Regions from separate parts of the Streptococcus periodonticum genome, predicted to be linked through region 2. Evidence: predicted binding sites of a transcription regulator. Region 2 holds the regulator's gene; the other holds the start of a gene.
What was found. The regulator NrdR, encoded in region 2, represses ribonucleotide reductase genes. The targets are predictions, from matches to a motif close to ACACNATATATNGTGT.
Positions count from the first base shown of each region.

Region 1: nrdH (glutaredoxin-like protein NrdH) is a predicted target of NrdR. The motif match lies at 3,361-3,376, and genes of this name have one in related genera.

Region 1 covers NZ_CP034543.1:1,288,137-1,304,657, reverse strand. The annotation lists gene nrdF (class 1b ribonucleoside-diphosphate reductase subunit beta) at 1-459, opposite strand, end outside; gene nrdE (class 1b ribonucleoside-diphosphate reductase subunit alpha) at 612-2,771, opposite strand; gene nrdH (glutaredoxin-like protein NrdH) at 3,027-3,245, opposite strand; gene EHW89_RS06320 (phosphocarrier protein HPr) at 3,643-3,906, shown strand; gene ptsP (phosphoenolpyruvate--protein phosphotransferase) at 3,908-5,641, shown strand; gene uvrC (excinuclease ABC subunit UvrC) at 5,792-7,591, shown strand; gene EHW89_RS06305 (hypothetical protein) at 7,655-8,662, shown strand; gene EHW89_RS06300 (AAA family ATPase) at 8,659-10,380, shown strand; gene EHW89_RS06295 (nitroreductase family protein) at 10,485-11,090, shown strand; gene pepV (dipeptidase PepV) at 11,110-12,510, shown strand; gene EHW89_RS06285 (SDR family oxidoreductase) at 12,566-13,423, shown strand; gene EHW89_RS06280 (uracil-DNA glycosylase family protein) at 13,433-14,014, shown strand; gene EHW89_RS06275 (MarR family winged helix-turn-helix transcriptional regulator) at 14,256-14,708, shown strand; gene EHW89_RS06270 (ABC transporter permease/substrate-binding protein) at 14,705-16,237, shown strand; gene EHW89_RS06265 (ATP-binding cassette domain-containing protein) at 16,234-16,521, shown strand, end outside.
Region 2 covers NZ_CP034543.1:1,404,905-1,421,425, reverse strand. The annotation lists gene EHW89_RS06935 (glycosyltransferase family 8 protein) at 1-270, shown strand, start outside; gene rsmG (16S rRNA (guanine(527)-N(7))-methyltransferase RsmG) at 309-1,022, opposite strand; gene EHW89_RS06925 (LemA family protein) at 1,170-1,730, shown strand; gene htpX (zinc metalloprotease HtpX) at 1,732-2,628, shown strand; gene EHW89_RS06915 (MFS transporter) at 2,726-3,955, opposite strand; gene EHW89_RS06910 (DUF177 domain-containing protein) at 4,148-4,684, shown strand; gene gndA (NADP-dependent phosphogluconate dehydrogenase) at 4,776-6,200, shown strand; gene EHW89_RS06900 (response regulator transcription factor) at 6,209-6,898, shown strand; gene EHW89_RS06895 (PTS transporter subunit IIBC) at 7,110-9,299, shown strand; gene EHW89_RS06890 (endonuclease/exonuclease/phosphatase family protein) at 9,316-10,131, shown strand; gene EHW89_RS06885 (hypothetical protein) at 10,178-10,807, opposite strand; gene nrdR (transcriptional regulator NrdR) at 10,973-11,446, shown strand; gene EHW89_RS06875 (DNA helicase) at 11,447-12,595, shown strand; gene dnaI (primosomal protein DnaI) at 12,596-13,495, shown strand; gene EHW89_RS06865 (NADPH-dependent oxidoreductase) at 13,492-14,205, shown strand; gene der (ribosome biogenesis GTPase Der) at 14,511-15,821, shown strand; gene EHW89_RS06850 (DEAD/DEAH box helicase) at 16,335-16,521, shown strand, end outside.

The sequences.
Region 1 (16,521 bases), 120 kb from region 2:
ACTGGCAACCTTCTTTTCAAGAGCATTTCCATTGAGGTAAATCTCATTGATAATTTCAGCTTTCTTCTGCAAATAAGGGTTTGTATTCGTCCATTCAAAAATTTCGTCAATTTCTGATTTCGTGTTAAGGGTTGAGAAAATAGATGAATACGACTTGGCATGAACAGACTCCATGAATTGGATGTTATTCAACACAGCCTCTTCATGAGGCGTACGAATATCCCCTCGGATAGCTTCAACACCTGATTGGGATTGCATCGTATCCAATAATGTTAATCCGCCGAAGACCTTACCAACAAGGTCCTTTTCTTCAGGTGATAATTTTCTCCAGTCATCCAAATCGTTGGAGAGGGGGATTCGCGTATCGAGCCAGAATTGCTCGGTCAGCTTTTCCCAAGTGGACTTGTCAATGACATCTTCAATGGCATTCCAGTTTATGGCTTTATAATAGGTTTTCATGTTGATTACTTTCTTTTATTCCAATTGATTTTTATCGTTTACAGATAGTTTAAATTTGTTCTGAAAGGCTTTTAAAAACTTTATATAGTACAAAAGAATCTCGCTCATAGCAGCTGTTGTACTAACATAAGCAAGAGAAATTTTAATCCTCGTTAAATCACGCAGCTCTCACACTGATTCGCTCCAACTTCGCCGCCATCATCTGTAAAGGTGCGGACATAGTAGATTGATTTAATGCCCTTGTTAAAGGCGTAGTTGCGCAGGATAGACAGATCGCGCGTGGTTTGTTTGCTTTCAGTTTTCCATTCGTAGAGTCCCTGTGGAATGTCGCTACGCATAAAGAGGGTCAGAGATAATCCTTGATCCACGTGCTCAGTCGCTGCTGCATAGACATCAATGACCTTGCGCATGTCCATATCATAAGCGCTGGTGTAGTAAGGAATCGTCTCAGTTGATAGACCAGCTGCTGGATAGTAGATTTTTCCAATTTTCTTTTCTTGGCGTTCTTCGATGCGTTGCGTAATAGGGTGGATAGAAGCAGATACATCATTAATATAGCTGATAGAGCCATTCGGTGCAACAGCTAAGCGATTTTGGTGATAAAGGCCCTCCGTCATGACCTTATCTCTCAAGTCTGCCCAGTCTTTAGCAGAAGGGATAAAGATATTTTCAAAGAGTTTTTTAACTCGGTCAGATTTCGGTACAAATTCACCAGTTACATATTTGTCGAAGTAGCAACCATTTGCATAATCAGATTTTTCAAAGTTATGGAAAACCACCCCACGCTCGCGAGCAATATTATTGGATTCAACAAGTGTCCAATAATTCATGAGCATAAAGTAAATGCTGGTAAACTCAACTGATTCAGCTGAACCATATTCAATCAACTGTTGAGCCAGATAACTGTGTAAGCCCATGGCTCCTAGCCCAAAAGTATGAGCTAAGCTATTGCCATGATCAATAGTCGGAACGGCTTTGATGTGAGAGCTATCTGTAACAAACGTTAGCGCCCGCGTCATGGTACGGATAGACTTACCGAAATCTGGTGAAGTCATCATATTGACCACATTGGTCGACCCAAGATTGCAAGAAACATCCGTTCCCAAATGTACAAATTCTTGTGCATCATTCAGAAGACTGGGTTCTTGTACTTGCAGGATTTCGGAGCAGAGATTGCTCATGATAATCTTGCCGTCTACTGGATTCGCACGATTAGCAGTGTCAATATTAACTACATAAGGATAGCCAGATTCCTGCTGCAACTTGGAAATCTCAGTTTCTAAATCACGAGCTTTAATCTTTGTTTTGTTAATCTTAGGATTGGCAACCAATTCGTCGTATTTTTCAGTAATATCAATATAGGCAAATGGAACGCCATATTCCCGTTCGATAGAATAAGGACTGAAAAGGTACATTTCTTCATTCTTGCGAGCCAATTCATAAAATTTATCTGGAATGACAACTCCTAAAGAAAGGGTTTTTACCCGTACTTTTTCATCAGCATTCTCTTTCTTAGTTGAAAGAAAAGCGATAATATCTGGGTGAAAGACATTAAGATAAACAACACCAGCTCCCTGACGTTGGCCTAATTGATTAGAGTACGAAAAACTGTCTTCAAAGAGCTTCATAACTGGTACCACACCAGAAGCAGCTCCTTCATAACCTTTGATAGGGGCACCCGCTTCCCGCAGGTTACTGAGGGAAATTCCAACGCCACCGCCAATCCGAGATAGCTGCAGAGCTGAATTGATAGAACGACCGATTGAATTCATATCATCAGTGACTTGAATCAAGAAACAAGAAACTAATTCACCACGCCTAGCACGTCCGGCATTCAAGAAACTTGGAGTGGCAGGCTGATACCGTTGGTGAATGATTTCATTGGCAATATCTTTGGCAATTGCTTCATCACCATTGGAAAAATAGAGTGCGTTGAACAGAACGCGGTCTTCCATGCTTTCAAGGTAATAGTCACCGTCATTTGTTTTGAGAGCATATTGATTATAGAATTTATATGCTGCCATGAAAGATTTGAAATGGAAATCTTGATCATGAATGAAGGTAGCTAGCTCTTCGATGTATTCAGGTGAATAAAGCTGGATGAATTCTTTTTCTAAATAGTTTTCTTGGATTAAATAGTGAATTTTTTCTGTGATAGAAGAGAATTTTTTCGTATTTGGTTCAACATTTTCTTTAAAGAATGCTTCTAAGGCTTCCTTATCTTTGTGAAGCATAATTTGTCCGTTAATTGGACGGTTGATTTCATTATTGAGACGGAAATATGTCACATCTTCTAATTGTTTGAGTCCCATAGTATTCCTTTTCTAAATGTTAGGTTTGATATTTGGCAAAAGAAAGAGGGGTGGGCAAGAACTAAAAATTGAAAATTTTAGTTCGTAGTCTCACCCCACAAAATTACTCAACAGTTTTGAAAGTTGTTGAGGTGGTGAACGAAGAAAACAAAGTTTTCATCAAAGGTACTCTTCCGAGTATAAAAAGTGAACGGAGAAGGTCTTGTCTAGTTATCGCAGTTTTAACCATTTCTCTCATTAGGTACATGTCATAAATTATGATAATTTTTTTAATTTACCAGGTTGAAAACCGGAAAATGCTTCCGTTGGAGTTTGAACGACTGGAGCAGCATTAAAGCCTAAGCTTTTCACATGATTGATGTATTCAGGCTGTTCGTCCAAATTGATTTCACGATATTCCACATGGTTAGTGTCTAAGAAGCGTTTTGTCATTTTGCACTGCACGCAATTGTTTTTTGAGTAAATAGTTACCATAATGAACTCCTAATTTCTTTAAATTCAGTATGGAATTAGTATATCCAAAGCAGGGAATTTTGTCAACTATTATGTTCTAAATATTGTGTTTTGTTTTGGGGTTTTAAATACCATGATACTAGATATAGTGTTTTCTTGGAAAAAGAAAAAGATAGAATGAACTCCTGTTTTGGGCTTCGTTAGACTAAGCTTTCCTTAGGGAACAATGGATTAAAAATGTGTCAATCAATTGGACAGTGAAAATCTCGTTTTAATGAAATTTCAGTAATTCTCATAAAAAAGACTTGCTGAATACACATAAAATTCTTGAAAAAATTTTACAAAGATGTTATAATCTAGAATTGTAAGGGTTATCACATGAGACCCCAAAAAGATTACATTAAAGGAGAGTCAAACTATGGCTTCTAAAGATTTCCACATTGTGGCAGAAACAGGTATTCACGCACGTCCAGCAACTTTGTTAGTTCAAACTGCTAGCAAATTTGCTTCAGATATTACTCTTGAATACAAAGGTAAATCAGTAAACCTCAAATCAATCATGGGTGTTATGAGCCTTGGTGTTGGTCAAGGGGCTGATGTAACAATTACTGCAGAAGGTGCAGACGCTGATGATGCAATTGTAGCAATCGCAGAAACAATGACAAAAGAAGGATTGGCTTAACATGACAGAAATGCTAAAAGGAATTGCAGCATCTGACGGTGTTGCTGTTGCTAAGGCATATCTACTTGTTCAACCGGATTTATCATTTGAGACTGCTTCAGTCGAAGATACAAATGCAGAAGAGGCTCGTTTGGATGTAGCTCTTGAAGCTTCACAGAACGAGCTTTCTGTTATCCGTGAGAAAGCAGTAGAAAGCCTTGGAGAAGAAGCAGCTCAAGTATTTGATGCTCACTTAATGGTACTTTCTGACCCAGAAATGATTGGTCAGATTAAAGAAACAATTCGTGCAAAAAAAGTGAATGCTGAAGCAGGTCTGAAAGAAGTAACAGACATGTTCATCACTCTCTTTGAAAATATGGAAGATAATCCATACATGCAAGAACGTGCGGCAGATATTCGCGACGTGACCAAACGTGTGTTGGCTCACTTGCTTGGTGTACGCTTGCCAAACCCTGCTATGATCACTGAAGAAGTGGTTGTGATTGCTCACGACTTGACTCCTTCTGATACCGCTCAATTAGATAAAAACTTTGTTAAAGCTTTTGTAACCAACATTGGTGGACGTACAAGTCACTCAGCTATTATGGCTCGTACTCTTGAAATTGCTGCGGTTCTTGGAACAAATAATATTACCGAATTAGTAAAAGACGGTGATACAGTTGCCGTGAATGGAATTACTGGTGAGGTTATTATCAATCCAACAGAAGAACAAGTTGCAACCTTTAAAGCAGCGGGTGAAGCCTATGCAAAACAAAAAGCTGAATGGGATTTACTGAAAGATGCTGAAACAGTAACAGCTGACGGAAAACATTTTGAACTGGCTGCAAACATCGGTACACCAAAAGATGTTGAAGGTGTGAATGCAAATGGTGCAGAAGCTGTCGGGCTTTACCGTACTGAGTTTCTTTATATGGATTCGCAAGATTTCCCAACAGAAGATGAGCAGTATGAAGCTTATAAGGCTGTTTTGGAAGGAATGAATGGCAAACCAGTTGTTGTCCGTACAATGGATATCGGTGGGGATAAAGAACTTCCTTACTTTGATTTGCCAAAAGAAATGAATCCGTTCCTTGGATTCCGTGCTCTTCGTATTTCTATTTCTGAAACAGGAAATGCAATGTTCCGCACACAATTACGTGCACTGTTGCGTGCATCTGTGCATGGACAATTGCGTATCATGTTCCCAATGGTTGCTTTATTGACTGAATTCCGTGCAGCAAAAGGCATTTTGGAAGAAGAAAAAGCTAAATTGCTTGCAGAAGGTGTGGCAGTTGCGGACAATATTCAAGTTGGTATCATGATTGAAATTCCAGCAGCAGCAATGCTTGCTGACCAATTTGCAAAAGAAGTTGACTTCTTCTCAATTGGTACTAATGACTTGATTCAATACACAATGGCTGCTGACCGTATGAACGAACAAGTTTCTTACTTGTACCAACCATACAATCCTTCTATCCTTCGCTTAGTGGATCGAGTAGTTAAAGCTGCTCACGCTGAAGGTAAGTGGGCTGGTATGTGTGGTGAAATGGCAGGCGACCAAACTGCTGTTCCACTTCTAGTTGGTATCGGTCTGGATGAGTTCTCAATGAGTGCAACATCTGTTCTTCGTACACGTAGCTTGATGAAGAAATTGGATACGAAGAAGATGCAAGAACTTGCTCAACGTGCTCTTACAGAATGTGCAACGATGGAAGAAGTTCTTGAACTTGAAAAAGAATATCTTGATTTTGAATAATATCGAAACGGAGACCATGGTCAATTAAGACAATTGGAATCTCAATTATTGAAAGAGGGCGTTGTTGTCCTCTTTTTTATATTGCAGATAATTTAGGTTTTCCATGCTCCTTTTCACTTCCTTTTGGTCATTTCTGCTATAATGTTAATTATGAATAACTTGATTCAATCAAAATTAGAATTGCTGCCGACTAGTCCCGGTTGCTATATTCATAAAGATAAAAATGGTACCATTATTTACGTAGGTAAGGCTAAGAATTTGCGCAATCGGGTGCGCTCTTATTTTCGTGGGAGCCATGATACTAAAACGGAAGCACTGGTGTCTGAGATTGAGGATTTTGAGTTTATTGTCACGGAGTCTAATATTGAAGCCTTGCTGCTTGAAATCAATCTAATCAAGGAAAATCGGCCTAAATATAACATCATGCTTAAGGACGATAAGTCCTACCCTTTTATCAAAATCACCAATGAGATATATCCGCGACTTATTATTACACGTCAGGTTAAAAAAGATGGTGGTTTATATTTTGGTCCGTATCCTGATGTAGGTGCTGCGAATGAAATTAAGCGCCTGCTGGATCGCATTTTTCCTTTCCGCAAGTGTACCAATCCACCTGAGAAAGTTTGCTTCTACTATCATATCGGACAGTGTCGAGCTCATACTGTCTGCCATAATGATCCACATTTCTTTCAAGAGATGGCTCAAGAAGTGGCAGATTTCCTCAAAGGTCATGATAATAAGATTATTGATGAATTGAAAGGAAAAATGACTAGTGCTGCTGAAAAGATGGAATTTGAAAAAGCGGCTGAATACCGAAATTTGCTTCAAAGTATTGCGACACTTCGCACCAAGCAACGAGTGATGGCAAAGGATTTACAGAATCGGGATGTCTTTGGCTATTATGTGGACAAAGGATGGATGTGTGTACAGGTTTTCTTTGTCCGTCAAGGAAAACTCATTGAGCGAGATGTAAATATGTTTCCTTATTACAATGACCCTGACGAGGATTTTCTGACCTATATTGGTCAATTTTATCAGGAAAAATCTCATCTGATTCCCAATGAAATTTTGATTCCATCTGATATTGATGAAATAGCTGTTCAGGCTGTGGTGGATACGAAGATTCTCAAACCTCAGCGAGGAGAGAAGAAACAGCTGGTTAATTTGGCTATTAAAAATGCGCAAGTTAGTTTGCAGCAGAAGTTTGATTTGTTGGAGAAATCTGTTGAAAAAACACAGGGAGCTATTGAAAATCTAGGTCAGTTGCTCAATATTCCCACTCCAGTTCGGATTGAATCGTTTGATAATTCCAATATTATGGGAACTAGTCCTGTTTCAGCTATGGTGGTCTTTGTCAATGGGAAACCCAGCAAAAAAGATTATCGCAAGTATAAAATTAAGACAGTTGTCGGTCCTGATGACTATGCTAGTATGCGAGAAGTGATTAAGCGCCGTTACAGTCGGGTTATGCGAGATGGTTTAATACCGCCTGATCTTATTATCATTGATGGTGGTCAGGGGCAAGTCAATATTGCTAAAGACGTCATTCAAAATCAATTAGGGTTAGATATTCCTATCGCTGGTTTGCAAAAGAACGACAAGCACCAGACGCATGAATTACTCTTTGGCGATCCTTTGAAAGTGGTTGAGTTATCTCGCAATTCGCAGGAATTTTTCCTCCTCCAACGTATTCAGGATGAAGTTCACCGCTTTGCCATTACCTTCCACCGCCAGCTTCGCTCAAAAAATTCCTTTTCATCGCAATTGGATGGTATTGAGGGTCTAGGACTCAAGCGCAAGCAAAATCTGATGCGACACTTTAAATCCTTGACCAACATCAAAAAAGCCAGCGTGGATGAAATTGTCGAAGTGGGTGTACCGCGAAAAGTAGCGGAGGCTGTGCAGAGAAAACTCAATCCTGCAGAATCTCAGGCAGAGTTAAAAGACTGAGGATGAATTCACTACCAATGCAAGGTCGCGTTAGCGACCTTTTGTGGTATAATTGGGAGACTAGTGGAAAATAATGAGGTGCTTGTTGTGATACCAATAGAAAAATCGAATCCAGTTGCTGTTGAAAAGATTTGCTTGGAATTATATAAGAAAATGAATTTTTCTAAGTACAAAGATTTTAAGAGGGATTTGAAAGAATGGGTACAGAAAAATATTCCCGAACTTGGAAGTGAAGATGATGTATTTATAAAGATTATGACTGCAGATTATCACCTTTTACAAAAGTATAAAGATATTGGTAAGTCAGAAAATTTCTCAAAAAAAGAAGAAAAAATATCAAAGTATTTGATACAATCGTACGGTAAAATTGATTCTGAGTTCCGTAAAAAAATCATTGATTTAAAGAATATTACAGTATGTCCATATTGTAACCGTAATTATATAAATTCGATTTATAAAAGTATTCATTGTAGCCAATGTAATCAAAATTTCTTTATCCTTGATGAAGCTGATAAAAAATGTCCTACATGTAAACGGAAGAGTAGGAAAAAAGGAAAACCGATTAATACAGCACAATTGGATCATTTTTTTCCTAAAAATAAGTACCCACTTTTTGCAGTGTCCTTTTATAACCTGATACCTAGTTGTTATAGCTGTAATCATGTTAAGTTGGAAAAAGAATTAAAATATAGTCCGTATAATACGAATTTTCGATTTGATGATGTAAAATTTACCTACATACCTAAAGCTATTGATGGCCTTGAAATTAAAATTTCTTCTCAATATTCAGGATTTAAGCAATCTATAAAGGATTTGGGAATTGAAGAATTGTACCAAAGTCACATTGATGTAATCGATGAATTATTGTGGAAGAAAGAAGTATATACAAATGAGTATAAGCAAGGCTTATCAGCTATTTTGGATAATACTGATTTGAAATTAACAAATCATGAAATCGATAGATTTATAACTGGATTCTATATCAATAAAGAAGACTATGGGAAGCGTCCACTCTCAAAAATGGTTGCAGATATTAGTAGAGAAATTGGACTGATAGGAGGAGAGCAATGAAATTAATTGCTTTGGTTATTAAGCAGTATGATAAACTTTTTAAAGAACAAATTTTTAATTTTTCAGACGAATATAAAGTTGATTTTAACTTTGAAACGAATGAATTAAAAATTGATAAAAATCCAGATTATATTGAAAATTTTTATGGAGAGTCTATTTATAATATTTCACCAATAGTTGGGATAAATGGGACTGGGAAATCAACTTTATTGAGATTGATGAGGGAATTAGGAAAAAAATCAGATTCTCATTTAGAAAGTAATAGTTCTTATTTTAAAGTATTTAGGGATAATGAAAAATTCAAAGTAGATAAGCACAATATAGATATACAAGAGAATGAGAATTTTGAAGTTTATGGTGATGATGAACAATTTCAAGAACCAAATGTAAACACAGCAATAAATTATTATAATTTGCATAATCAATCTTTTTGGGGTGTGACAGGGGTGCCAGAAAACAGCAATATATTAGAAATGGAAATCAATTGGTCCTCGTTAGCAAATTATTTTAGGATTTACTCAGAGTTTTATGATAAAGAGATTTTTTCTGATTTCAAATTTAAAATCTTATTAACAAAGTCTTCTTCTTATTCTGAGTCTTCAACTAAAGAACTAAATAATAAGAAAGAATTTATTAAAGATGTTTGTTTAAGATTAATTTCATTTTTCATAGAAAAAAGACAGGATAGTTTAGGAGATTTGAAAGAAAAGATAGATAAAGCATTGAAAGATATAGCTCATTTTAAATACAGAAATGATGATGACTGTGAGTCAGATATTACATTTTACTTAGAAAAAATGCGTTATTTAGATAATGAGTTAGCTTCACTAATGAATAGTTTGAAAGTAGAAAATCAGAAAGTTAGTTTTTTTGAAGTTTTTCAAAAGATTTCTGATTTTTTATTTCTTCTTAATAACTATATTATGTCTATAGAAAATGAAAAAATATTAATAAAATTTTCACGAGATTTATCACAAGACCAAGAGTTTTTAGATATTTGTAAGAAATTTGACTCACTTCGTAGTTTTTTAAATCAGAATTCATATTTGGGATTTAATATTCTAGAATTTGATTCTTTTTGTATGTCAGCAGGTGAAACTAACTTTATTAGATTATTTTCAAATGCTTTGACTTCACAACAATTTAATGAGGATATCAGAGATTATATATTTTTAATTGACGAAATAGAAATGGGAATGCATCTGGAATGGTCACGAAAGTTAATTAATAACTTCGTAGAGTTTTTGAAAAGAGAGAGACGACGGGAAGACGTAAATTTACAGCTTATTTTCACAACCCACTCTCCCTATATGTTATCTGATATTAAACCAGGAAATGTGATTATGCTTGAAAAGAATCAAGAAACTGGATACTCAGAAGGGAAAGTTTTGCAAAATACTTTCGCTAAGAATATCCAAGAAATCATGAAGGAAAATTTGATTGATAATATTTATGGTGATTTTGCCTTAGCAAAGATTAATTCTATGATAAGTAGACTAAATGGAGAAGTGGCGCAGGCAGGAGATGAAGAAGAGGGACTATTAAAAGAAATTCATTTGATTAGCGAGCCTATTCTCCGTAATAAATTATTAGAGATGTATGATAAGAAGTATAAGACAGAGGAGTCCAGCATTGATAAGCAATTGAATCAACTTAACCTTAATGTTCAACAACGTATGCAAGTTAAAAAAATGATTGAAGAGAACAATAAAAAATAGAGTTAGAGCAGTAGGATTTTGTTGGAGTATTTTACTCAAACCCCTGCAAGCTCTTCCAATTTATGGTAAAATGGAATGAGTATAATAAGAAAAGGAAAGTCCTTATGAAATTTCTTGAATTAAATAAAAAGCGTCATGCAACTAAGCATTTCAATGATAAAGCAGTTGATCCAAAAGATGTGCGAATGGCGATTGAAATTGCAACTTTAGCGCCAAGTGCTCATAATAGCCAGCCTTGGAAATTTGTAGTTGTGCGTGAGAGAAATGCAGACTTGGCTGAGATTGCCTTTAATGCTAATCAGGAGCAAATCAAAGAAGCGCCTGTGACGATTGCTCTCTTTACAGATACAGACTTGGTGCAGCGCGCTCGTAAGATTGCTCGTACTGCTGGTATAAAAAATATGTCTGAAGAAAAATTGCAATATTACATGCAAAATCTTCCGACTCAGTACAGTCATTACACTGAACAGCAAAAGAGTGATTATTTAGCTCTCAATGCTGGATTGGTAGCTATGAATTTAGTGTTGGCATTGACTGACCAGGGCATTAGTTCCAATATTATCCTTGGATTTGATAAGTCAAAAGTCAATCAAGTGTTAGATATTGATGAGCGCTTCCGTCCAGAACTTTTAATTACTGTTGGCTACACAGACGATAAACTGGATCCAAGCTATCGTTTGCCAGTGGATGAGATTATTGAAAAACGTTGATAGAAAGGAATCTGATTTTATGACGATTGATTTTAAAGCAGAGGTTGAAAAACGTCGCGATGCTCTATTGGCTGACTTATTTAGCCTTTTGGAAATCAACTCCGAGCGAGATGATACGAAAGCAGATAAAGAACATCCTTTTGGGCCTGGACCTGTTAAGGCTTTGGAAAAATTCTTAGAATTAGCCGCGCGTGATGGCTATCCAACGAAGAATGTTGACAATTATGCAGGGCATTTTGAATATGGTGAAGGAAAAGAAGTGCTTGGAATTTTTGCGCATATGGATGTTGTGCCGGCTGGAAGTGGCTGGGATACAGATCCCTATACGCCAACTATCAAGGACGGTAAATTATTTGCGCGTGGTGCGAGCGATGACAAAGGGCCGACGATGGCTTGCTATTATGGACTGAAAATTATCAAAGAATTAGGCTTGCCGACATCTAAGAAGGTTCGTTTTGTAGTTGGTACAGATGAGGAATCCGGCTGGGCTGATATGGACTATTATTTCAAACACGTTGGTCTGCCAGAGCCAGACTTTGGCTTTTCGCCAGATGCAGAATTTCCGATTATCAATGGTGAAAAAGGAAACATCACTGAATATCTTCATTTTGCAGGGGAAAATGGCGGAGCTGCGCGCTTGCATAGCTTTACTGGCGGACTTCGTGAAAATATGGTTCCTGAATCTGCAACAGCAGTGGTATCAGGAAATGTGCCAAATCTTGTAGATAAATTGAACGAATTTGCAAAAGAATACGGACTTCGATTTGAATACCAAGAATTACCGAGTGGTCAAATAACAGTTACGATTGTTGGGAAGTCTGCTCATGGAGCCTCTCCACAATCCGGTGTCAATGGTGCGACTTATCTGGCAAAATTCTTGACCCAGTTTGATTTTGCAGATTCTGCTAAAGACTATCTTGAAGTGGCAGGAAACATTCTTTTAGAAGACCACGAAGGAAAAGCTCTGAAAGTGGATTATATAGATGAAAAAATGGGCGCTCTTTCTATGAATGCAGGGGTCTTCCGCTTTGATGAAGCAAGTGATGACAACACCATTGCCCTTAATTTCCGCTATCCACAAGGAACCAATCCAGAGGTGATCAAATCTAAATTGGAAAACTTGCCTGTGGAGAAAGTGACATTGTCAGAGCACGAGCATGTTCCTCATTATGTTCCAATGGAAGATCCACTTGTGACAACGCTTTTGGACGTGTATGAAAAGCAAACAGGGCTGAAAGGTCATGAACAAATCATTGGTGGAGGAACCTTTGGTCGTCTCTTAAAACGCGGTGTTGCTTATGGCGCTATGTTCCCAGGCTATACAGATACCATGCACCAAGCAAATGAATTTATAGATGTAGAAGATCTTTTCCGTGCAGCAGCTATTTATGCTGAAGCAATTTATGAACTGATTAAATAAAACAGGTAAACTCAGCTAGAAATAGTTGAGTTTCTTTCAAAGAAAGAGAACAATTATGATTTACACCATTACGAGTGCGACAGGTCAATTGGGGCAAAAGGTTGTTGCTGAAGCACGAGAACATTTAAATTCTAATGAAATTCGGCTATCTGTTCGAAGTCCCAAAAAAGCAAGTCAATATGTAACAGCAGGGATTGATGTTAGAGCAGCTGATTATTTAGATGTGGATTCTATGGTCGAGGCCTGGCGTGGAACGGATGTTTTGATTTACATTCCAAGTATTTCCCATCCAAGCATTGTGCGTGTGCCAGAATTTGAAAATTCGGTCATTGCAGCAGAAAGAGCTGGGGTTAAGCACTTTATCTTTGTTGGATTTTTCGCCGATCAAGTCAATAGTCCATTTCACATGGCGGCTTTCTTTGCTTATGCCAATACTCGTTTAGCATCAGCTGGATTTTCTTACAGCATTATCAAAAATGCTATGTATGCTGATCCATTGGTGCCTTATTTACCTGAGTTAATAGAGCGCAAGGCTGTTATTTATCCAATGGGAAATGCCAAAATGAGCTTTGTTTCGCGGGAAGATAGTGCAGAAGCTATTGTCAAACTGGCTATGTTACCTGCCTTACAGGGAAAGACGTATGTTTTGACCCAAGAACGCAATTACACAATGTTGGAGCTGGCTAATCTTTTGTCCGAGGTTTCTGGTCACGAGATTGGCTACCAACCAGTGACGGTTGAGGAATTTGCTGCCCTTTATGATCAACCAAAAGGTTTCGGTGTTGTGCTGGCTTCTCTTTACCAAGCTGGAAGTCAAGGCTGTTTAGACATTGTGACAGATGATTTTCGGACTATCACGGGACGGCAGGCAATGGATTTGAAAAATTATATGATGAAAAATTATCAAAAATAGAGGCAACAAATGGAAACGCTAGAAGACATTAAGAAAGCTATTATAGCTGATTCACAAAATCAAGCATATACCGAGCGAGGAATTGAGCCACTTTTTGCAGCGCCTAAAACGGCACGTATTAACATTGTCGGGCAGGCGCCAGGCATTAAAGCGCAGGAAACGCGCTTGTACTGGAATGATAAGAGTGGTGATCGCTTACGTGAATGGATGGATGTTGACTATGATACATTTTATCATTCTGGCTATTTTGCTGCGATTCCGATGGATTTTTATTTTCCAGGACATGGAAAATCAGGTGATTTGCCACCTCGCAAGGGTTTTGCTGAAAAATGGCATCAACAGATTTTAGAATTGTTACCAGATCTGGAATTGACTATTCTTATTGGCCAATATGCTCAGAAGTATTACCTTCATCAAAAAGGAACTGTAAAACTAACTGATACGGTAAAACATTATCAAGACTACTTGCCAAAATTTTTCCCGCTTGTCCACCCCTCACCACGAAATCAAATTTGGATGGCTAAGAATCCTTGGTTTGCAGAAACCGTAATCCCTGATTTAAGGGAACGGGTACAAAAGATTATTTCATAGAGTGTAGCAAAAGTTAATCATTTAAAAGTCTTTGATTTTATTGCACCAGAGTGGTTCATTAGTACTGAAGCGCCTAATGAATTTCTCCAAACCGCTGCGCTTTGCAAACATAATGCATAAATGATAGAAGCTAGGAACTTTTTTTCCAGCTTCTTTTTTAAAACAAAATCTTTGACAAAGAAGGTTCTATATAGTAGAATAAGCATAAATTTCTATATCGTATATTTTAGAAAGAAGAAAAATGAGTAAAAAAGTAATCAATGGTGGGTTTTACATCGGGAAAATTCATCGTTTGTCCAATCGACTGATGAATCACATTTTATTAGAACGAGGAATTCAAGCCTTTAATGGAGAGCAGGGACGTATTTTACATGCGCTTTGGAAAAAAGATTATCAGAGTCAAACGGAGCTGTCAGAGCAGACCGGCTTGACGCTGAACACACTTACTAAAATGATTGACAGAATGATTAGCATGAACCTTGTGGAGCGGTGCTCTCATGAAAAAGATAAGCGAAAAAAGATGATTTGCTTGACAGATTATGCCAAAGGATTGAAAAAGGAATATGATGCCATTTCGGATAAAATCATTGAAATCTTTTACAGCGGATTTTCTGACCTAGAAATTGATGAATTTGAGACTTATTTGGAGCGTATCGTGGCAAATTTAACCAAGCCAAGAAAGGATGAAGCATGAACGAGTTAATCAAATTAGTTACCAATCAATGGCAGTTTCTATTTAGTCTGGTGTGGGATCATATCTGGATATCGGGCTTGTCTATCTTGCTTGCTTTAATTTTGGGAGTTGGGCTTGGAATTTTCATCAGTTCCAAAAAAAGCTGGGCTGGTGTCGTTATCGGAATAGTGAATATTCTTTATACAATTCCCTCTATTGCCCTTTTAGGGATTTTGATTTCAATTACAGGAATTGGTAACAAGACAGCAATTGTAGCTTTAACCTTGTATGCACTGTTACCCATGGTACGGAGCACTTATACAGGGATTACAGGTGTTGATCCGCTTCTCGTTGAAGCAGCAGAAGGAATGGGTTCTACTCGCAAACAGATTTTAACCAAGGTTCAATTGCCACTTGCCTTTCCGGTCATGATGTCAGGTTTTCGCAATATGGTGACGATGACCATTGCACTAGCCGGGATTGCCTCTTTCGTCGGTGCTGGCGGTCTGGGGGTTGCAATCTACCGTGGGATTACAACCAATAATCAAACCCTAACCTTGGTCGGAAGTATTTTAGTAGCTTTGTTGGCACTGGTCTTTGATTTTATCCTCTCTTTGGTCGAAAAATCAATCTTAAACCATAAAAAAGTATCCAAAAAATGGTTGGTTGTTTTAAGTTTCATAACTCTTTTGACAGCAGGAACAATCGCGTTTTTGCAAATGAATCCAATGGGCGGAACGGTCAAGATTGCGACCAAGCCACAGACAGAAAACTATATCTTAGGAGAAATGCAAAAGCAAGTCATTGAAGAATATACCAATCTGAAGGTCAAAATGACCAAAGGTGTTGGTGGTGGTACCTCAAATATTCATCCAGCAATGGTTAAAGGTGAATTTGATATTTATGCTGAATACACCGGTACAATCTGGGAAGTTATTCTCAAAAAATCAGGCTCGTATGATGAAAGTCAATTTAAGACGCTTGAAAGTCAATACCGCAAGAAATATCAACTTGCATGGGCAAATACATTTGGCTTTAATAACACATATGGCTTAGCCGTTCGCAAGGATGTAGCAGAAAAATACAATATTAAAACCTTTAGTGATTTAGCCAAAGCTAGTCCTAATTTAACTTTTGGTGCAGAGTATGACTTCTTTGGTCGTGAAGACGGTTTTGCACGTTTGCAATCTACCTATGGTATGAAGTTCAAATCTCAAGTGGATATGGATAGCGGATTGAAATATCAGGCTATTAAATCCAGAAAAGTTGATGCGATTGATATTTTTACTACAGATGGACAACTTTATGGTGCCAATCTAGTGGTTTTGAAAGATGATAAAAAAATCTATCCTTCTTATCAGGCAGGAACAGTTGTTCGAGAAGCCACTCTAAAAAAATACCCACAATTGAAAAAAGCATTGGCAAAATTAGACGGTATTTTAACGGATAGTAAAATGGCAGAATTGAACCACAAAGTAGAAAACGACAAAGAAGAGCCTGCTAAAGTTGCTCATGACTATCTTGTAGAGAAAGGGATTTTGAAGAAATGATTGAATATAAAGAAATTAGCAAATCTTATGGAAAACAAGACATTATCAAAAATCTAAATCTAAAGATTGAAGACGGCACTTTTCTGACAGTTGTGGGGACTTCTGGCTCAGGCAAAACGACATTGTTAAAGATGATAAATGGTTTGGTCAAGCCGAATCAAGGGCAAATCCTTATCAATGGTCAAGATGTGCAGGACACGGATTTGATTGAATTGCGGCGAAACATCGGTTATTCGATTCAAGGAAATGGGCTTTTTCCGCATTTGACAGTTGCCGAGAATATC
Region 2 (16,521 bases):
AAACTCTTTTTACCGGATCAAGATGTGCTGAATGCTTTGTATGGACATTTGACAATTCAGATTCCAGATGAATTGTATAACTATGATGCACGCTACAATGTGCTATATTATGCTCGGAGTAAAGGAGAGTGGGACTTGGATTGGGTGATTGAGAACACCGTTTTTCTTCACTTTTGCGGTCGAGATAAGCCTTGGCTGAAAGAATACCACGGACGCTATGCCGCGCTTTACAAGCATTACCAACATCGCAGCCGAAAAGTTGGCAGATAAAAACGAAACCAACCAATTAAAATGGTTGGTTTTTCTTTTTATAACGGCCGTTTATTAGGAATTCCTGCTTTGCGTGGGTATTTATTGGGAGTTTCTTTTTTCTTGCCAACAACCGTGATATACCGCGGGTCGCCATTGGGGAGTTGGTAATGAATGTTTTTTTCGACTTTGCTGAAAAGAAGGCTAAGCGCGGTTTTTGCTTCTGTTAATTCCTCAGGAGCATTGCTAGCTTTGAGCGCTAAAAGATGCCCGCCAACTTTAAGAAAGGGAATGGTCAGCTCGGCTAAGACCTGCATACGAGCAACAGCGCGTGCAGTGACAATATCAAACTGGGCGCGGAAGTCTTTATCTTGAGCAAAATCTTCTGCCCGACCATGATAAAAATGAACGTTTTCCAAACCTAACTCGTCAGCCAAGTGATTTAAAAACAGAATACGCTTGTTTAGAGAGTCAATAATCGTCACATCTAATGCTGGATAGAGGATTTTCATCGGAAGACTCGGAAAACCTGCCCCTGCTCCAATATCCAATAGTTTGATGCTTTTGTTTTCAATCCGTCCCTGTAAAATTGGCGCAATGGAATCATAGAAATGCTTGAGATAGACTTCCTTTTTGTCAGTAATAGCTGTCAGATTGATGTTTTCATTCCATTCAACGAGCAGATCAAAATAGTGTTCAAATTGCTTCTTTTGTCGGTCTGTGAGTTCAATCTGTTGCTGTTTTAAGAGTTCATAAAATTCTTCGGGTGTCATCATTTGTCCTTATTTGTATTTCTTATTTCTATTATACCAGATAATCAGAAGAGAATCTTCAAAATTTCTCTTGCTACAGAAGTCTAAATTTTTATTCTTTTCATTTTTCTGGTATAATGTCTATAATAAATTTAAAGGAGAATGACTATGTGGATGATTATTTTAGCCATTGTTGTAGTACTGATATTGTTTGTGATTGCTAGTTACAATGGTCTTGTCAAAAGTCGTATGCAAACCAAGGAAGCGTGGAGTCAAATTGATGTTCAGTTAAAACGTCGAAATGATTTGCTGCCAAACTTGATTGAAACGGTCAAAGGATATGCTAAATATGAAGCATCAACGCTTGAAAAAGTAACAGAGCTTCGTCGTCAAGTGGCAGCTGCTACAACGCCAGCAGCAGCCATGAAAGCAAGTGATGCCTTGACGCGTCAAATTTCTGGCATTTTTGCAGTTGCAGAAAATTACCCAGAATTGAAAGCAAGTACGAACTTTGTAAAATTGCAAGAAGAATTGACTAACACTGAAAATAAAATTTCGTATTCTCGTCAACTTTATAATAGTGTAACAAGCAATTACAATGTGAAGCTGGAAACATTTCCAAGTAATATTATTGCTGGAATGTTCAGCTTTAAGCCGGCAGATTTCTTAGCTGTCCCAGAAGAAGAAAAATCTGTACCAAAAGTTGATTTTAGCGGTCTAGGTGACTAATATGCTCTTTGATCAAATTGCTAGTAATAAAAGACGAACGTGGGTTCTCTTAATTGCTTTTTTTGCTTTGTTAGCGATTATTGGAGCAGCAGTCGGCTATTTATGGCTAGATTCAACTCTCGGCGGAGTGATGATTGCCTTTATCATTGGTGGTATTTATGCTTTTAGCATGATTTTCCAATCTACTGAGGTTGTCATGTCTATGAATGGTGCGCGACAAGTCACTGAAGCTGAAGCTCCTGACCTTTATCATGTGGTAGAGGATATGGCAATGGTAGCACAAGTTCCGATGCCACGGGTGTATATTGTAGAGGATTCATCGCCCAATGCTTTTGCAACTGGTTCAAACCCCGAAAATGCAGCAGTTGCTGCGACAACGGGTCTGTTAAATCTAATGAATCGTGAAGAGCTGGAAGCGGTTATTGGACATGAAGTGAGCCATATCCGTAATTATGATATTCGGATTTCAACGATTGCGGTAGCACTTGCTAGTGCAGTGACCATGCTATCTAGCTTAGCTGGGCGTATGATGTGGTTTGGAGGTGGCAGTCGCAGGCGTAATAGTCGAGATAATGATAGTGGTTTGGAAATTCTGATGCTGATTTTGTCACTTGTTGCGATTATCTTGGCTCCTTTAGCAGCCACTTTGGTTCAGTTGGCGATTTCTCGTCAACGTGAATTTTTAGCAGACGCTTCAAGTGTAGAATTAACGCGCAATCCGCAAGGGATGATTAACGCTCTCTTGAAATTAGAAAATAGCGAGCCGATGCACCATAAAGTAGACGACGCTAGTGCAGCTCTCTATATCAATGATCCGAAAAAAGAAGGTGGACTTCAAAAGCTATTTTACACTCATCCGCCGATTTCAGAGCGAGTGGAGCGCTTAAGAAAAATGTAAAAAGGTTGAGATAGACTATTATGATTGTGCCGCAATCATGACTGTCTGTCCCAATCTTTTTTTGTATTTCACCATATAAATTTTAGTTACGATAGCTTTATCTATGTTGTTTTTGGAATGAGAGTAAGAGAGACAGCACGCCACAGATTGTAAACACAATCCAAGTGACTTTCATATTCCAAATAGCGAGACTGGTAAAGATCATGGTTCCAAATGGGACAGAAAAACTAAACAGCAAACTCAGAAAGTTAGAAGTCTGTGCTAAGATATCTGAGGGAAGTTTGCTGAGGAGCATGCTGTTGATTTTGGGATTGACTTTTCCGGAAAGATACATGATAAAGAAAACAGCAGAAATAGTAAGGAAAACAGGTAGCTGGAGAAGATTTATGAAGCCAATTAGAGCAATGGATAAAGTGGCCCAAAAAGCAATTTTATTGACGGAAAGTTTGCTAAAATAATCATTGGGAGTCAGGCTGGCAGAGATAACTCCTAAAATAATCGTTGTTTCAAAAATAAGAAGAGATTGACTGAAAGGAAGTCCAAATAAAGGATGATCCAATAAATAAAGATTGTAAATGGCCATAATAGAGCCGCCGAGTGCATTGAGTATTAGTATCTGAAAGAGTAAAGTCAAAAAATGGCTGTCTCCGTTTTGTTCAAAAATTAGTTTGGAGCTGTGATACATTTCTAGGAATTGTTGTTTGAGAGGAAGAGGATTTTCATTTTCTTTGACTGGGTCATGGGTGAGTTTATGACGAACAAAATAAAGAGTAGTGGAAGAAAGTAGGAAAGCTAAGGCATTGATGAAGGCGACCAACGCAAATTGTTGGTTGCTGACAGCAAGAAGCCAAACTCCTAATGCTTGTCCGGCAAGATTGCAGAGATAAGCAATTAGTTGCATAAAGGAGAAAGCTGGCATCATCTCTTCCTCTGCTAGATTCTTTTTCAAAATAGGCATTTGCAGACCACTACGATAATCACTCATCATATCTGATACGATATTTAGCAAACAAACGACAGAAAAAGCTAGATAAGAAGTTGAGCGAGTTAGAAATGCCACAAAGACAAATAACATGGCTTGGAGATAGCCCATGTGAATGAGCCAACGAGCTTTATGGGCTGTTTGATCAGCTTTCATTCCCACAAAGATAGTGAAAAATACTGGAACGAGAACGATAAAATTAGCAATTCCAACAGCAAATTTAGGATTTGGTAAACTGGATGCAAAGACTACAAAAACAATATTATAAATGGAAGAGCCCAAAATATTGAATATGCGTGACAGACTAATAAAAGCAAATACTTTATTTCTCAAAATAAGTTTCATGATAACCTCCTATGTGTGTTGCAATGATTATAACAAGCAAAAAAGTAAATTCAATAGCCTTTTCGCAAGTGGGAATAAAGTCTAAGTAAGTGAACGATATAGAAAAGTAACTTGCAAGTAAACTTTATGTCCTATTTATTATCTCAAAAATGGTATAATAAAATTAGAAATTTAAATACAAATGAGGAAATGATGTTACATATTCAAGAAATTCGTAAAAATCCAGATGGTCTTGCTTTTGAGCAAGGATTTGATTTGACACAAGAATTGCAAGTGCGCAATCCTGAAATTTTAAATGTCCAAGATATTTTTGCAAGTGGAAGAGTGCAATATGAGGACGGTCTTTACTTTTTAGATTATGATTTGTCTTATACCATTACACTGGCGTCAAGTCGTAGTATGGAGCCGGTAGAGCAAAAAGAGAGCTACTTGGTGAATGAAGTTTTTGTCGATGCGCATAGTGGAAAAGTAGATCAGGATTTGATAGCGGATGACTTGGTGTTGCCGATTGAAAATGAAGAAATTGATTTAGCTGAAAGTGTGGCAGATAATATTTTATTGCATATCCCTCTTAAAGTGCTGACAGCTGAGGAGAAAGCGAGTGATAGCATGCCTTCAGGAAATGATTGGCAGGTCATGACCGAAGAAGAGTATCAGCAAAGTAAACAAGAGCAAAAAGAGAAGAACAGTCCTTTTGCTAGCCTGCAAGGTCTATTTGATGAGGAGTGAAGCCGTCTTCGACATTGGCTTTTAACAACAAATCCTTTATTTTCACGCTTAAAAATGATAAAATAAAACAAACTAAAAAGAGGAGTACAAAATGACAAAAGCGAATTTTGGTGTTGTTGGTATGGCCGTCATGGGTCGTAACCTTGCCCTTAATATTGAATCTCGTGGCTATACAGTAGCAATTTACAACCGTTCAGCGAATAAAACAGAAGATGTGATTGCATCTCACCCTGAAAAAAACTTTGTTCCAAGTTATGATGTGGAAAGTTTTGTAAATTCTATTGAAAAACCACGTCGTATCATGCTCATGGTCAAAGCTGGTCCAGGAACTGATGCAACGATTCAGGCACTTTTACCTTTCCTTGATAAGAGAGATATCTTGATTGACGGTGGAAATACTTTTTATAAAGACACCATTCGTCGTTCAGAAGAATTGGCGAATTCAGGAATCAATTTCATCGGAACAGGTGTATCCGGTGGTGAAAAAGGTGCGCTTGAAGGACCGTCTATCATGCCTGGTGGGCAAAAAGAAGCCTATGAATTAGTAGCAGATGTATTGGAAGAAATTTCAGCGAAAGCACCAGAAGACGGTGCGCCATGTGTGACTTACATCGGTCCAAACGGTGCAGGTCATTATGTAAAAATGGTTCACAATGGGATTGAATATGGTGATATGCAATTGATTGCGGAAAGCTATGATTTAATGCAACACTTGCTTGGATTTTCAGCAGCAGAAATGGCTGACATCTTTACAGAATGGAATAAAGGTGAGTTGGATAGCTATCTGATTGAAATCACTGCTGATATTTTGACTCGTAAAGATGATGAAGGTCAAGATGGACCAATCGTTGATTACATTTTGGATGCGGCTGGAAATAAAGGAACTGGTAAATGGACGAGTCAATCAGCTCTTGACTTTGGTGTGCCGCTTCCGCTCATTACAGAGTCTGTCTTTGCACGCTATATTTCTGCTTATAAAGATGAACGTGTGGCTGCAAGCAAGGTTCTTCCAAAACCAGCTGCATTTAAATTTGAAGGAGACAAGGCTGAATTGATTGAAAAAATTCGTCAAGCCCTCTACTTCTCGAAAATTATGTCTTATGCACAAGGTTTCTCACAATTGCGTGTAGCATCTAAAGAACAGGATTGGAATCTTCCGTTTGGTGAAATTGCCTCTATTTGGCGTGCTGGTTGTATCATTCGTGCTCGTTTCTTGCAAAAAATTACAGATGCATACGGACGTAATCCAGATCTTGCAAACTTACTGCTTGACGAATATTTTATGGACGTCACTGCCAAATATCAACAAGCTGTTCGTGATGTAGTGGCGTTGGCTGTTCAAGCAGGTGTGCCGGTACCAACGTTCTCTAGTGCGATTGCTTACTTTGATAGCTATCGTGCAGAAAACTTGCCAGCCAATTTAATTCAAGCGCAACGCGATTACTTTGGTGCGCATACGTATGAGCGCAAGGACAAAGAAGGAATTTACCACTATTCTTGGTATGATGAAAAATAGGATAGGCTATGGCGAAGCGGATTTTATTAGTTGAGAAAGAAAAAAAATTAGCGCAATTTATTGGCTTAGAGCTACAAAAAGAAGGTTATCGAGTTGATCTTTTTGAAACAGGAAAAGATGCTTTGGCGTCTGCGAGAGCTAATCAATACGATTTATTCCTGTTGAATTTTATGCTTGACGATATGACAGGAACAGAATTTGCCGCACAATTAAGTGTGATAAAGCCTGCTTCGGTCATCATTGTATTGGATAATCGTGATAATATTCTTCAATATACTGAGGAAATCCAACGCTTTGCTGTTGCTTACATGGTAGAACCATTCATTGTGACGGACTTAGTTGAAAAAATTTCTGCCATTTTTCGTGGGCGTGATTTTATTGACCAGCATTGTAGTCAGATGAAAGTTCCAACATCTTATCGGAATCTTCGGATTGATGTGCAAAATCATACAGTTTATCGAGGTGAAGAAGTGATTGCTTTGACTCGAAGAGAGTATGATTTATTAGCAACATTGATGGGAAGTCATCAGGCTTTAAGCCGTGAACAGTTGTTAGAACGCGTGTGGAAATACGAAGGAGCTGTTGAAACAAATGTTGTCGATGTTTATATTCGCTATCTTCGTAGTAAAATTGATATAGCGGGGCAAAAAAGTTATATAAAAACCGTGCGTGGTGTTGGTTATGCTATGCAAGAATAACTCTGAGGTGCAGGAAATATCGTTTTTCTGCACTTTTCTAATGGGCGTATTTCCCTAGTCTATTACAATTTGTAAGCAAGAAATAGGAAAAATTTTTAAAATATTATATAAAAACGCTTTACAAAATAGAAATATATGATATAATTAAAGAGTCAAATAAATGCAAACGTTTGCGGAAAGCGCTTGCGGAAAATTTTATAAGGAGATATGAATGATGAAAGAGACATTCAAAAACATATTCAGTTTCGAATTTTGGCAAAAATTCGGAAAAGCTCTGATGGTCGTTATCGCAGTAATGCCCGCGGCTGGTTTGATGATCAGTATTGGTAAGTCAATTCCAATGATCAATCCAAACGTAGCTGCTCTTGTTACAACAGGCGGTATTCTTGAGCAAATTGGTTGGGGAGTTATCGGAAACCTTCACATTTTGTTTGCATTAGCTATTGGAGGTAGCTGGGCAAAGGAACGTGCTGGTGGTGCATTTGCGGCCGGACTTTCATTTATTTTAATTAACCGTATTACAGGGGTCTTTTTTGGAGTAACTTCAGACCTTCTTACAAAACAAGGAGCTACTGTAAAAACTGTCTTTGGTGGAACCATTAAGGTGGCTGATTATTTTGTAAGTGTACTTGAAGCTCCTGCTCTTAATATGGGGGTGTTTGTTGGTATCATTGCCGGTTTTGTTGGAGCAACTGCTTACAACAAATATTATAATTACCGTAAATTACCAGATGCGCTTTCATTCTTTAATGGTAAACGGTTTGTGCCATTCGTTGTTATTTTGCGTTCTACAATTGTGGCTTTGATTCTTGCAGTATTTTGGCCAGTTGTTCAAACTGGAATCAACAATTTTGGTATTTGGATTGCTAACTCTCAAAAGACAGCTCCAATTCTCGCACCATTCTTGTTTGGTACTTTAGAACGTCTTCTTTTACCATTTGGACTTCACCATATGTTGACAATTCCAATCAACTATACTCAATTAGGTGGGACATATGAAGTGTTGACAGGGGCTGCTAAAGGAACGACTGTATTTGGTCAAGATCCATTATGGTTGGCTTGGGTAACAGACCTTGTTAATTTAAAAGGTTCACACGCTGACCAATATCAACATCTTCTAAATAGTATTACTCCAGCTCGTTTTAAAGTTGGGCAAATGATTGGTTCATTTGGTATTTTGATGGGGGTTGCCTTTGCAATTTATCGAAATGTAGATGATGATAAGAAACATAAATACAAAGGGATGATGATTGCAACAGGACTTGCAACTTTCTTAACAGGTGTTACAGAACCAATTGAATACATGTTTATGTTTGTTGCAACACCTCTTTATTTGGTGTATGCTGTTGTGCAAGGGTTAGCCTTTGCAATGGCTGACGTTGTTCACTTGCGTATGCACTCATTTGGTTCAATCGAATTTCTGACTCGTACTCCACTAGCCATCAATGCTGGTTTGGGTATGGATATTATTAATTTTGTTTGGGTAACAGTGCTCTTTGCAGTTGGAATGTATTTTATTGCCAACTTCATGATTAAGAAATTTAACTACGCAACTCCAGGACGTAACGGAAACTATGAAACAGCTGATGGAGAAGATAGTCCTTCGTCTGCCCCAGCTGGTGGCAAAGTAGCAGAAGCATCTCAAGCTGTGAATATTATCAATCTTCTTGGTGGACGTGCAAACATTGTTGATGTTGACGCATGTATGACACGTCTTCGTGTAACTGTTAAAGATGCAGAAAAAGTTGGTACAGAAGAGCAATGGAAAGCTGAAGGAGCAATGGGCTTGGTGATGAAAGGCCAAGGTGTTCAAGCCATTTATGGTCCGAAAGCGGACGTTCTGAAATCTGATATTCAAGACTTACTTGACTCAGGTGAAGTGATTCCCGAAACTCTTCCGAGTCAAATGACAGCTTCACAAGCAGCAGAAGTGAGCTACAAAGGTGTAACAGAAGAAATTGAAACGGTTGCTGACGGTGAAGTCATTGCTATCTCTGATGTGAAAGATCCTGTCTTCTCACAAAAAATGATGGGTGACGGATTTGCAGTTGAACCTGAAAATGGCAATATCTACTCACCAGTAGCAGGTACTATTACAAGCATTTTCCCTACAAAACACGCTCTTGGTCTCTTGACTGATAATGGTCTTGAAGTGCTTGTTCATATCGGACTTGATACAGTCAGTCTTGAAGGTAAACCATTTGAAGTACATGTTGCAGAAGGTCAAAAAGTAGTAGCAGGTGATCTTCTTGTAACAGCTGATTTAGAAGCTATCAAAGCGGCAGGTCGTGAAACTTCAACAGTTGTTGTCTTCACAAATGCACAAGCTATTAAATCTGTCACTGTTGAAACATTCGGCAAAGTAGCAGCGAAAACAGTGGTTGCTAAAGTAGAATTGTAAATAGGAAAGAGAAATCATGGCAAAATTCCTGACTTTAAATACTCATAGTTGGATGGAAGATGAGCAAGAAAAAAAGCTAGATCAACTAGCTGAGCGGATTCTTCAAGAAAAATATGATGTCATTTGCCTGCAGGAAGTCAATCAAGAAATGGAGTCTGAACAGGTTGTTCAGGCTCCATTTTATCATGCGGTAGATGGCGCCATTGCGATTCATAAAGACCACTTTGCGCATTGTCTCGTGGAGAGATTGATAGAGAAAGGTCTTATTTATCATTGGTCTTGGGCTTATAATCATATTGGTTTTGATCGGTTTCATGAGGGAGTCGCTATTTTATCCTTAAAGCCGTTGAAACCAAGTGAGTTATTGGTTTCAGATGCCAACGATCCAACGGATTATCACACTAGAAAAGTACTTTTGGCGGAAACAGAAGTAGATGGACGGCTTGTAACGGTGGCTTCCTGTCATCTTTCTTGGTGGGACAAAGGCTTCCAAGAAGAATGGGTACAAGTAGAAAAAGAATTGTTGCGGCGCGATATGCCTCTAGTATTGATGGGAGATTTTAACAATCCCGTCGGTTATGAGGGTTATCGGCACATTCTAAAAAGTCCGCTTGCTCTGCAAGACAGTCATGTTGTTGCGGCTACAGTCATTGGTACAGCAACAGTTGAAGGCGATATTGCCGGCTGGGCTGGAAACAAGGATGCTCTAAAAATTGATTATATCTTTACGAGTAAAGATTTTAACGTTAAAAAATCTGCTGTTGTTTTTGACGGCAAAGCAACACCTGTCGTTAGTGACCATTTTGGGTTAGAAGCAGAAGTTGCATTTTAACAATCAAAAACGGGAAGTTCAAGATAAAACTTCCCGTTTTTGATTGTCATTCTTTAGAGGTGTGGCGTTTTCCAGCATTGATAGCATCGGCTTCAGTCATGGTGACTACTCTGTCAAACCGTGTATTGCGTGGCATATTATCTATACTGTACCAATAAACCTCAGCAGTTCCATTACGAGCTACATAAACGGTTCGTTCCTGCTGTTGAGCTTCTTGTACTGTAGCAGCCTCTTGTTGTTGCTGCGCTTGAGCAGCCGCAGCTTCTTCTTGTTTTCGTTTTTCTTCTGCTTGTCTAGCTATTTCTTGTTCTTTTGCTACTTTTTCTGCGGTCTCTTTTTCTTGCTTAGCTTTTTCCGCTTTCTTTCTCGCCTCTTCTTCCTTTTTCTTCTTTTCCTCTGCTGCTTTTTCCTTCTTTGCTTTTTCCTCTTTTTTACCTAGAGCAATATATTGCTCGTTTTCTTTTTTGTAGGAGTCAAACTCATTTTTTAATGCTTTGTAATCTTTAGTAACTTCCTCATTGCTTTTTGTTAATTTTTGAATCTGTACTTTATATTCTTCCCCATTTTCGCGCTGGTTTCCTTTGGTAGAAAAGGAAACCAACAAAAGAACAATTAAAGCTAGAATAGCAATATTCTTTTTGTCTTTAAAAAAGGCAACAGAAAAAAATCTTTTCATCATAATTCTCCTTAAAGTGATAACGTTTACAATTATTATATAAAATTTCTTGAGAGAAGTAAATAGGATAACGGATTATTATATGTTTTCGTGAGGAAGTTCCTATCTTTTGTTATTTCTTAAAACATGGTATAATGAAGTATTAAGAATTCAGGAGGGAAGCAGATGCGTTGTCCTAAGTGTGGTGGTAGTAAATCAAGTGTTATTGACAGTCGGCAAGCAGAAGATGGCAACACAATCCGTCGTCGGCGTGAGTGTGATGAATGTCAGTATCGCTTTACGACTTATGAACGTGTAGAAGAACGGACGCTCGTTGTCGTTAAAAAAGATGGCACGCGGGAACAATTTTCAAGAGATAAGATCTTTAATGGAATCATTCGTTCGGCGCAAAAACGTCCTGTTTCTAGTGATGAGATTGAAGCAATTGTTAGCCGAATTGAGCAAAAAGTGCGCAGTAGTAATGAAAATGAGATCGCAAGCGAGTATATCGGTGGTTTGGTTATGGAAGAGTTGGCGGATTTAGATGAAATTACTTATGTTCGTTTTGCTAGTGTTTATCGTAGCTTTAAAGATGTGAGCGAGCTGGAAAACCTCTTGAAACAGATTACAAAAACAGCTAAAAAGAAAAAGGAACAATAGATGAAACCGAATGATCAATTTTCTTTTGTGAAGAATAATCTGATTAGTCAGGATAGTACCAATTTGATTCGTCTGTATTTGCCAATTCTAGGGTTTGATGCGACTTCTATCTATCAATATTTTCTTGCTTTTTGGGACGATGGAAAATCATCTTATACTTTTGGGCACATTTTGAATCATCTCAATCTGGGGATGAATGACTTGCAAAAAAGTTTAGAAATGTTGTCTGCTATGCAGTTAGTAGAGCTTTATCATGCAGAGAATCATTTTCAGGTCTATTTGCAGCCCACATTATCATCTGGTGAGTTTTTAAGCAATCCTGTTTACAAGCGCCTGTTAGAAAAGAAGATTGGTGAAGCTGCGGTAGAGGCTTTGTTGCCTAGTCAACCAAAGGGTGAGAAGCAAGGTGTGAAGCTGTCAGAGATTTTTCAAGTGGAAGATGCAAAGGCAGAGACGCAATCAAAACAGAATCATTTTGAATTGGATTACTTCAAACAATTGATGGCGCGAGAAAACTTGCGTTTTGAAAACGAAAAAGAAGATTTGCTGGTACTCTTTGCTATTTCAGAGCAACAAAATTGGACTTGGTATGAGACCTATTTGTTGGCTAAGGAAACGGCTGTCGGTCATGTGATTTCGACCAAGCGAATGAAGCAAAAATTAAATCAAAAGCCTACTGCAAGTGGATTTTCTAATGCTGAACAAACGATTATTCGAGAGGCTAAGAGTAAGTCAGCCATGCAGTTTTTGGCAGAAATCAAAAAAACAAAGCATGCGACAATCACACGAGGAGAACGTCAGTGTTTGCAAGAATTGGCAAATTTGGGACTGTTAGATGAAGTGATCAATGTGATTTTGCTGTTGACTTTTAACAAAGTGGATTCGGCTAATCTCAATGAAAAATACGCTTTGAAAGTAGCAAATGACTTTTCATATCAGGAAGTGTCATCGGCAGAAGAAGCAGTTTTGCGGATTCGTGAACGAAATCAACAACCAAGCAAAAAAGCAAATCAAACGGCTACTTCAAAGAGCAATGTTCCCGACTGGAGCAATCCTGATTATAAAAACGAAACCAGTGCTGAAAAGCAGGCTGAGCTAGAGGAGCAAAAGAGAAAACTTTTAGCGAAATTAGACCAAGGAGGTGACTAGATGGAGAGTGTTGGACAAACGATGGCGCATAGGAAACAAGCTCGTCAATTTGACTATGAAGAGTTGGTGAAACAAATCGTTGCCGATCCAGATGTGGCGGCTTTTATCCAGTCTGAGCGATTGACACCTGCTGAAATCAAACGAAGCATTTCTAAGTTTAATCAGTATATTTCTGAGCGAAACCGTTTCTTGCTAGGTGATAAAGCGTATATTGCCAAAGGCTATAAGCCGATATTGGTGAAGAATGAGGGGTATGCAGACGTTTCTTATGAAGAAACTCCAGAACTAGTCGAAGCGCAGAAACAAGCAACTATCAATGCACGGTTAAATTTAATTAGTCTTCCGGCTAGTCTCAAGGAAGCTAGTTTGGCAAAAGTGGATTTGGACGATGTTGGTCGTTATAAGGCTTTTGAGTTGCTGACGAATTTTGTGGCAGATTATCCAAACTACAAAAAAGCGATTTACCTTTATGGTGATTTTGGCGTGGGAAAAAGTTACATGATGGCAGCCTTAGCACATGATTTGTCGGAAAAACGCAGTGTTTCCACGACCTTGCTTCATTATCCTAGTTTTGTTTTGGATGTAAAAAATGCTATTTCTTCTGGTCTCGTTAAGGAAAAGATTGATGAAGTAAAAGTAGCGCAAGTATTGATTTTGGATGATATTGGTGCGGAGCAATCAAGTCCGTGGATGCGAGATGAGATTTTGCAGGTTATTTTGCAGCATCGGATGCAGGAAAATTTACCAACTTTCTTTACATCGAATTTTAATTTTGCGGATTTGGAACGACATTTTGCGACATCCAAAAACGGAGATGAAACTTGGCAGGCTCGTCGGGTCATGGAAAGAATAAAATTCTTAGCAGAGGAAGTTCGTCTGGAAGGAGAAAATCGCCGATGAATGAAACGATTGAGTTGATGAAAAAGCATACTTCTGTTCGTCGTTTTACAGATGAGCAGATTTCAGATGAGGATTTGAAGGTGATTATTGATGCTGGTCGAGCAGCCTCTAGCTGGAAGAATTTCCAATCTTATTCGATTATTGTTGTTCGCAGTCAAGAAAAGAAAGTAGCTTTGTTTGATTTGGTGCCTCAGGAGGCTATTCATCAGTCGTCTGTTTTTCTTCTTTTTATCGGAGACCTCAATCGAGCTGAGAAAGGTGTGCGACTTCATACGGATACCTTTTACTCACAAGGAGTGGAGAATCTTCTGATTAGTTCTGTTGACGCTAGTCTGGTCGCGCAGAATATTCTTTTGGCGGCTGAAAGTCTGGGATATGGCGGGGTCATCATTGGCTTGATTCGCTATGCTTCTAGGGAAATAGCAGAGCTGTTTAATTTACCAGATTATACATACCCTATTTTTGGAATGGCTTTGGGAAAGCCGGATCAGCACCATGCTGTTAAACCACGCCTGCCGTATGAAACAGTCGTTTTTGAAGAAAACTATCAAGAACAGGACACGTCTGTTATTCAGGCTTATGATCAGGTTCAGGCAGACTATGCTGGGAAGCGTGCAACAGATACGTGGAGCGAACGGTTGACGAATCAATTTGCTCAAAAGCCCAATCCTGCTAGTCAGAATCTATTACAAGACAAGAAATTATTGTAAAATAAAGGGAGTGAGACAAAATCGGTCATTTCGAAACAATTCGATTTTGTTGGCTTGCCCGCACAGCTCGAAAGGTTTGGGAAACCTTCCGAGGTTGGAAATAAAGTCAAGTAAAACTTGACGCCAAAAGGGTGTAAAAGTTGATTTATCAGCGTATTAGACACCACTTAGCAGTGTTTGGTTGGCACTAAATTGCTTAAAATCAATAGAGTTTCTCCAAACCGCTGCGCCCTGTAATTATAACTACATAAACAAGCGAAGCTGAGCATTGTGTCCCAGCTTCTTAGAACAGAAAGAGGAACACTATGGCTTTACCAACTATTGCCATTGTCGGCCGTCCTAATGTCGGCAAATCAACACTTTTTAACCGGATTGCCGGGGAGCGGATTTCGATTGTTGAGGATGTTGAAGGAGTGACCAGAGACCGTATTTATGCAACGGCTGAGTGGCTGAATCGCAAGTTTAGCATGATTGATACAGGCGGGATTGATGATGTAGATGCGCCTTTTATGGAGCAAATCAAGCACCAAGCAGAGATTGCTATGGAGGAAGCGGATGTCATCGTTTTTGTGGTGTCTGGAAAAGAAGGTATTACAGATGCGGATGAATATGTGGCTCGTATGCTCTACAAGACCCACAAGCCGATTATTCTAGCGGTTAATAAAGTAGATAACCCAGAGATGCGTAGTGAAATTTTTGATTTTTATGCGCTTGGTTTGGGTGACCCTTATCCCGTTTCTTCTGTTCATGGGATTGGAACGGGGGATATTTTAGATGCCATTGTTGAAAATCTCCCTAATGAAGAAGCCGTTGAAAATCCAGACATGATTAAATTCAGCCTCATCGGTCGTCCCAATGTCGGCAAGTCTAGCTTAATCAATGCGATTTTAGGAGAAGACCGTGTGATTGCTAGTCCTGTGGCTGGAACTACTCGTGATGCGATTGACACGGTCTTTACGGACAATGAGGGACAAGAATTTACCATGATTGATACAGCAGGTATGCGCAAGTCAGGCAAGGTCTATGAAAATACAGAGAAGTATTCTGTTATGCGAGCTATGCGAGCGATTGACCGATCTGATGTGGTGCTTATGGTGCTCAATGCTGAAGAGGGCATTCGCGAGTATGATAAGCGGATTGCTGGTTTTGCTCATGAAGCAGGTAAAGGAATTGTTATCGTTGTTAACAAGTGGGATACGCTGGAAAAAGATAACAAGACCATGCAAAATTGGGAAGCCGATATCCGAGACCAGTTCCAGTACTTGTCTTATGCCCCGATTATCTTTGTTTCTGCCTTGACCAAGCAGCGTCTCCATAAGTTGCCGGCTATGATTAAGCAAATCAGTCAGAGTCAGAATACCCGTATTCCATCAGCGGTGCTCAATGATGTCATCATGGATGCCATTGCCATCAATCCGACACCGACCGACAAAGGCAAACGGCTGAAAATCTTCTATGCGACACAAGTTGCGACCAAACCGCCAACCTTTGTTATTTTCGTCAATGAAGAAGAGCTCATGCACTTTTCTTATATGCGCTTCCTAGAAAACCAAATCCGCAAAGCTTTCGTATTTGAAGGAACACCAATTCATCTCATTGCCAGAAAGCGGAAGTAGGGTGGAACTAACTAAACAAGGCTGAACATAAAAATAGTAGAAATGGTACAGTACAAGATAACTAGTCTAACGTACTTATGTGAGAAAGAAATATGAATTAGATAAATATTGCTAAAGTGGTGCTCGTTGGAATTGCAAGTTCAGCTTATGAGACTATTCATTGCGATGATAGAAAAAATATAAACCCTTTGGCTTTCGCTATTGGTTATCACTTTTTAGTTTGATAGTTGTAGGAATTGCACATCTTTTCTTGGCTGCTATAACATTGGGCGTCATTTGGTTGATGATAACAAAATTCTCTATACTTTTACTGGGAATTTGGCTCCTTTTAGTATTCTTAGTAATAGGAAATACAATATTGCTAGTCGGTTTTATGAAAGTGCTGATTGCACGCACTAAATGCTATAAAAAGCTCAACGAGGACATTTTCTAAAAGAAAGCGAGGAGAACCTTGCTTTTTTTCTTTATGCTGAAAATATGGTATAATGAATAGATAAAATAAAGGTGGTACTTATGGCAAAATTGATTCCTGGGAAGATTCGGACGGAAGGGATTGCTCTTTACGAAGCAGGGAAAATTGAAATTCTTAAAGTGAAAGATCAGATGATTTACAGCCGAGTGGAAAATCACAATCTGCGATATAGTTTGGATGACGAAGCCATTTTTTGCGCCTGTGATTTTTTTCAAAAAAAGAAATACT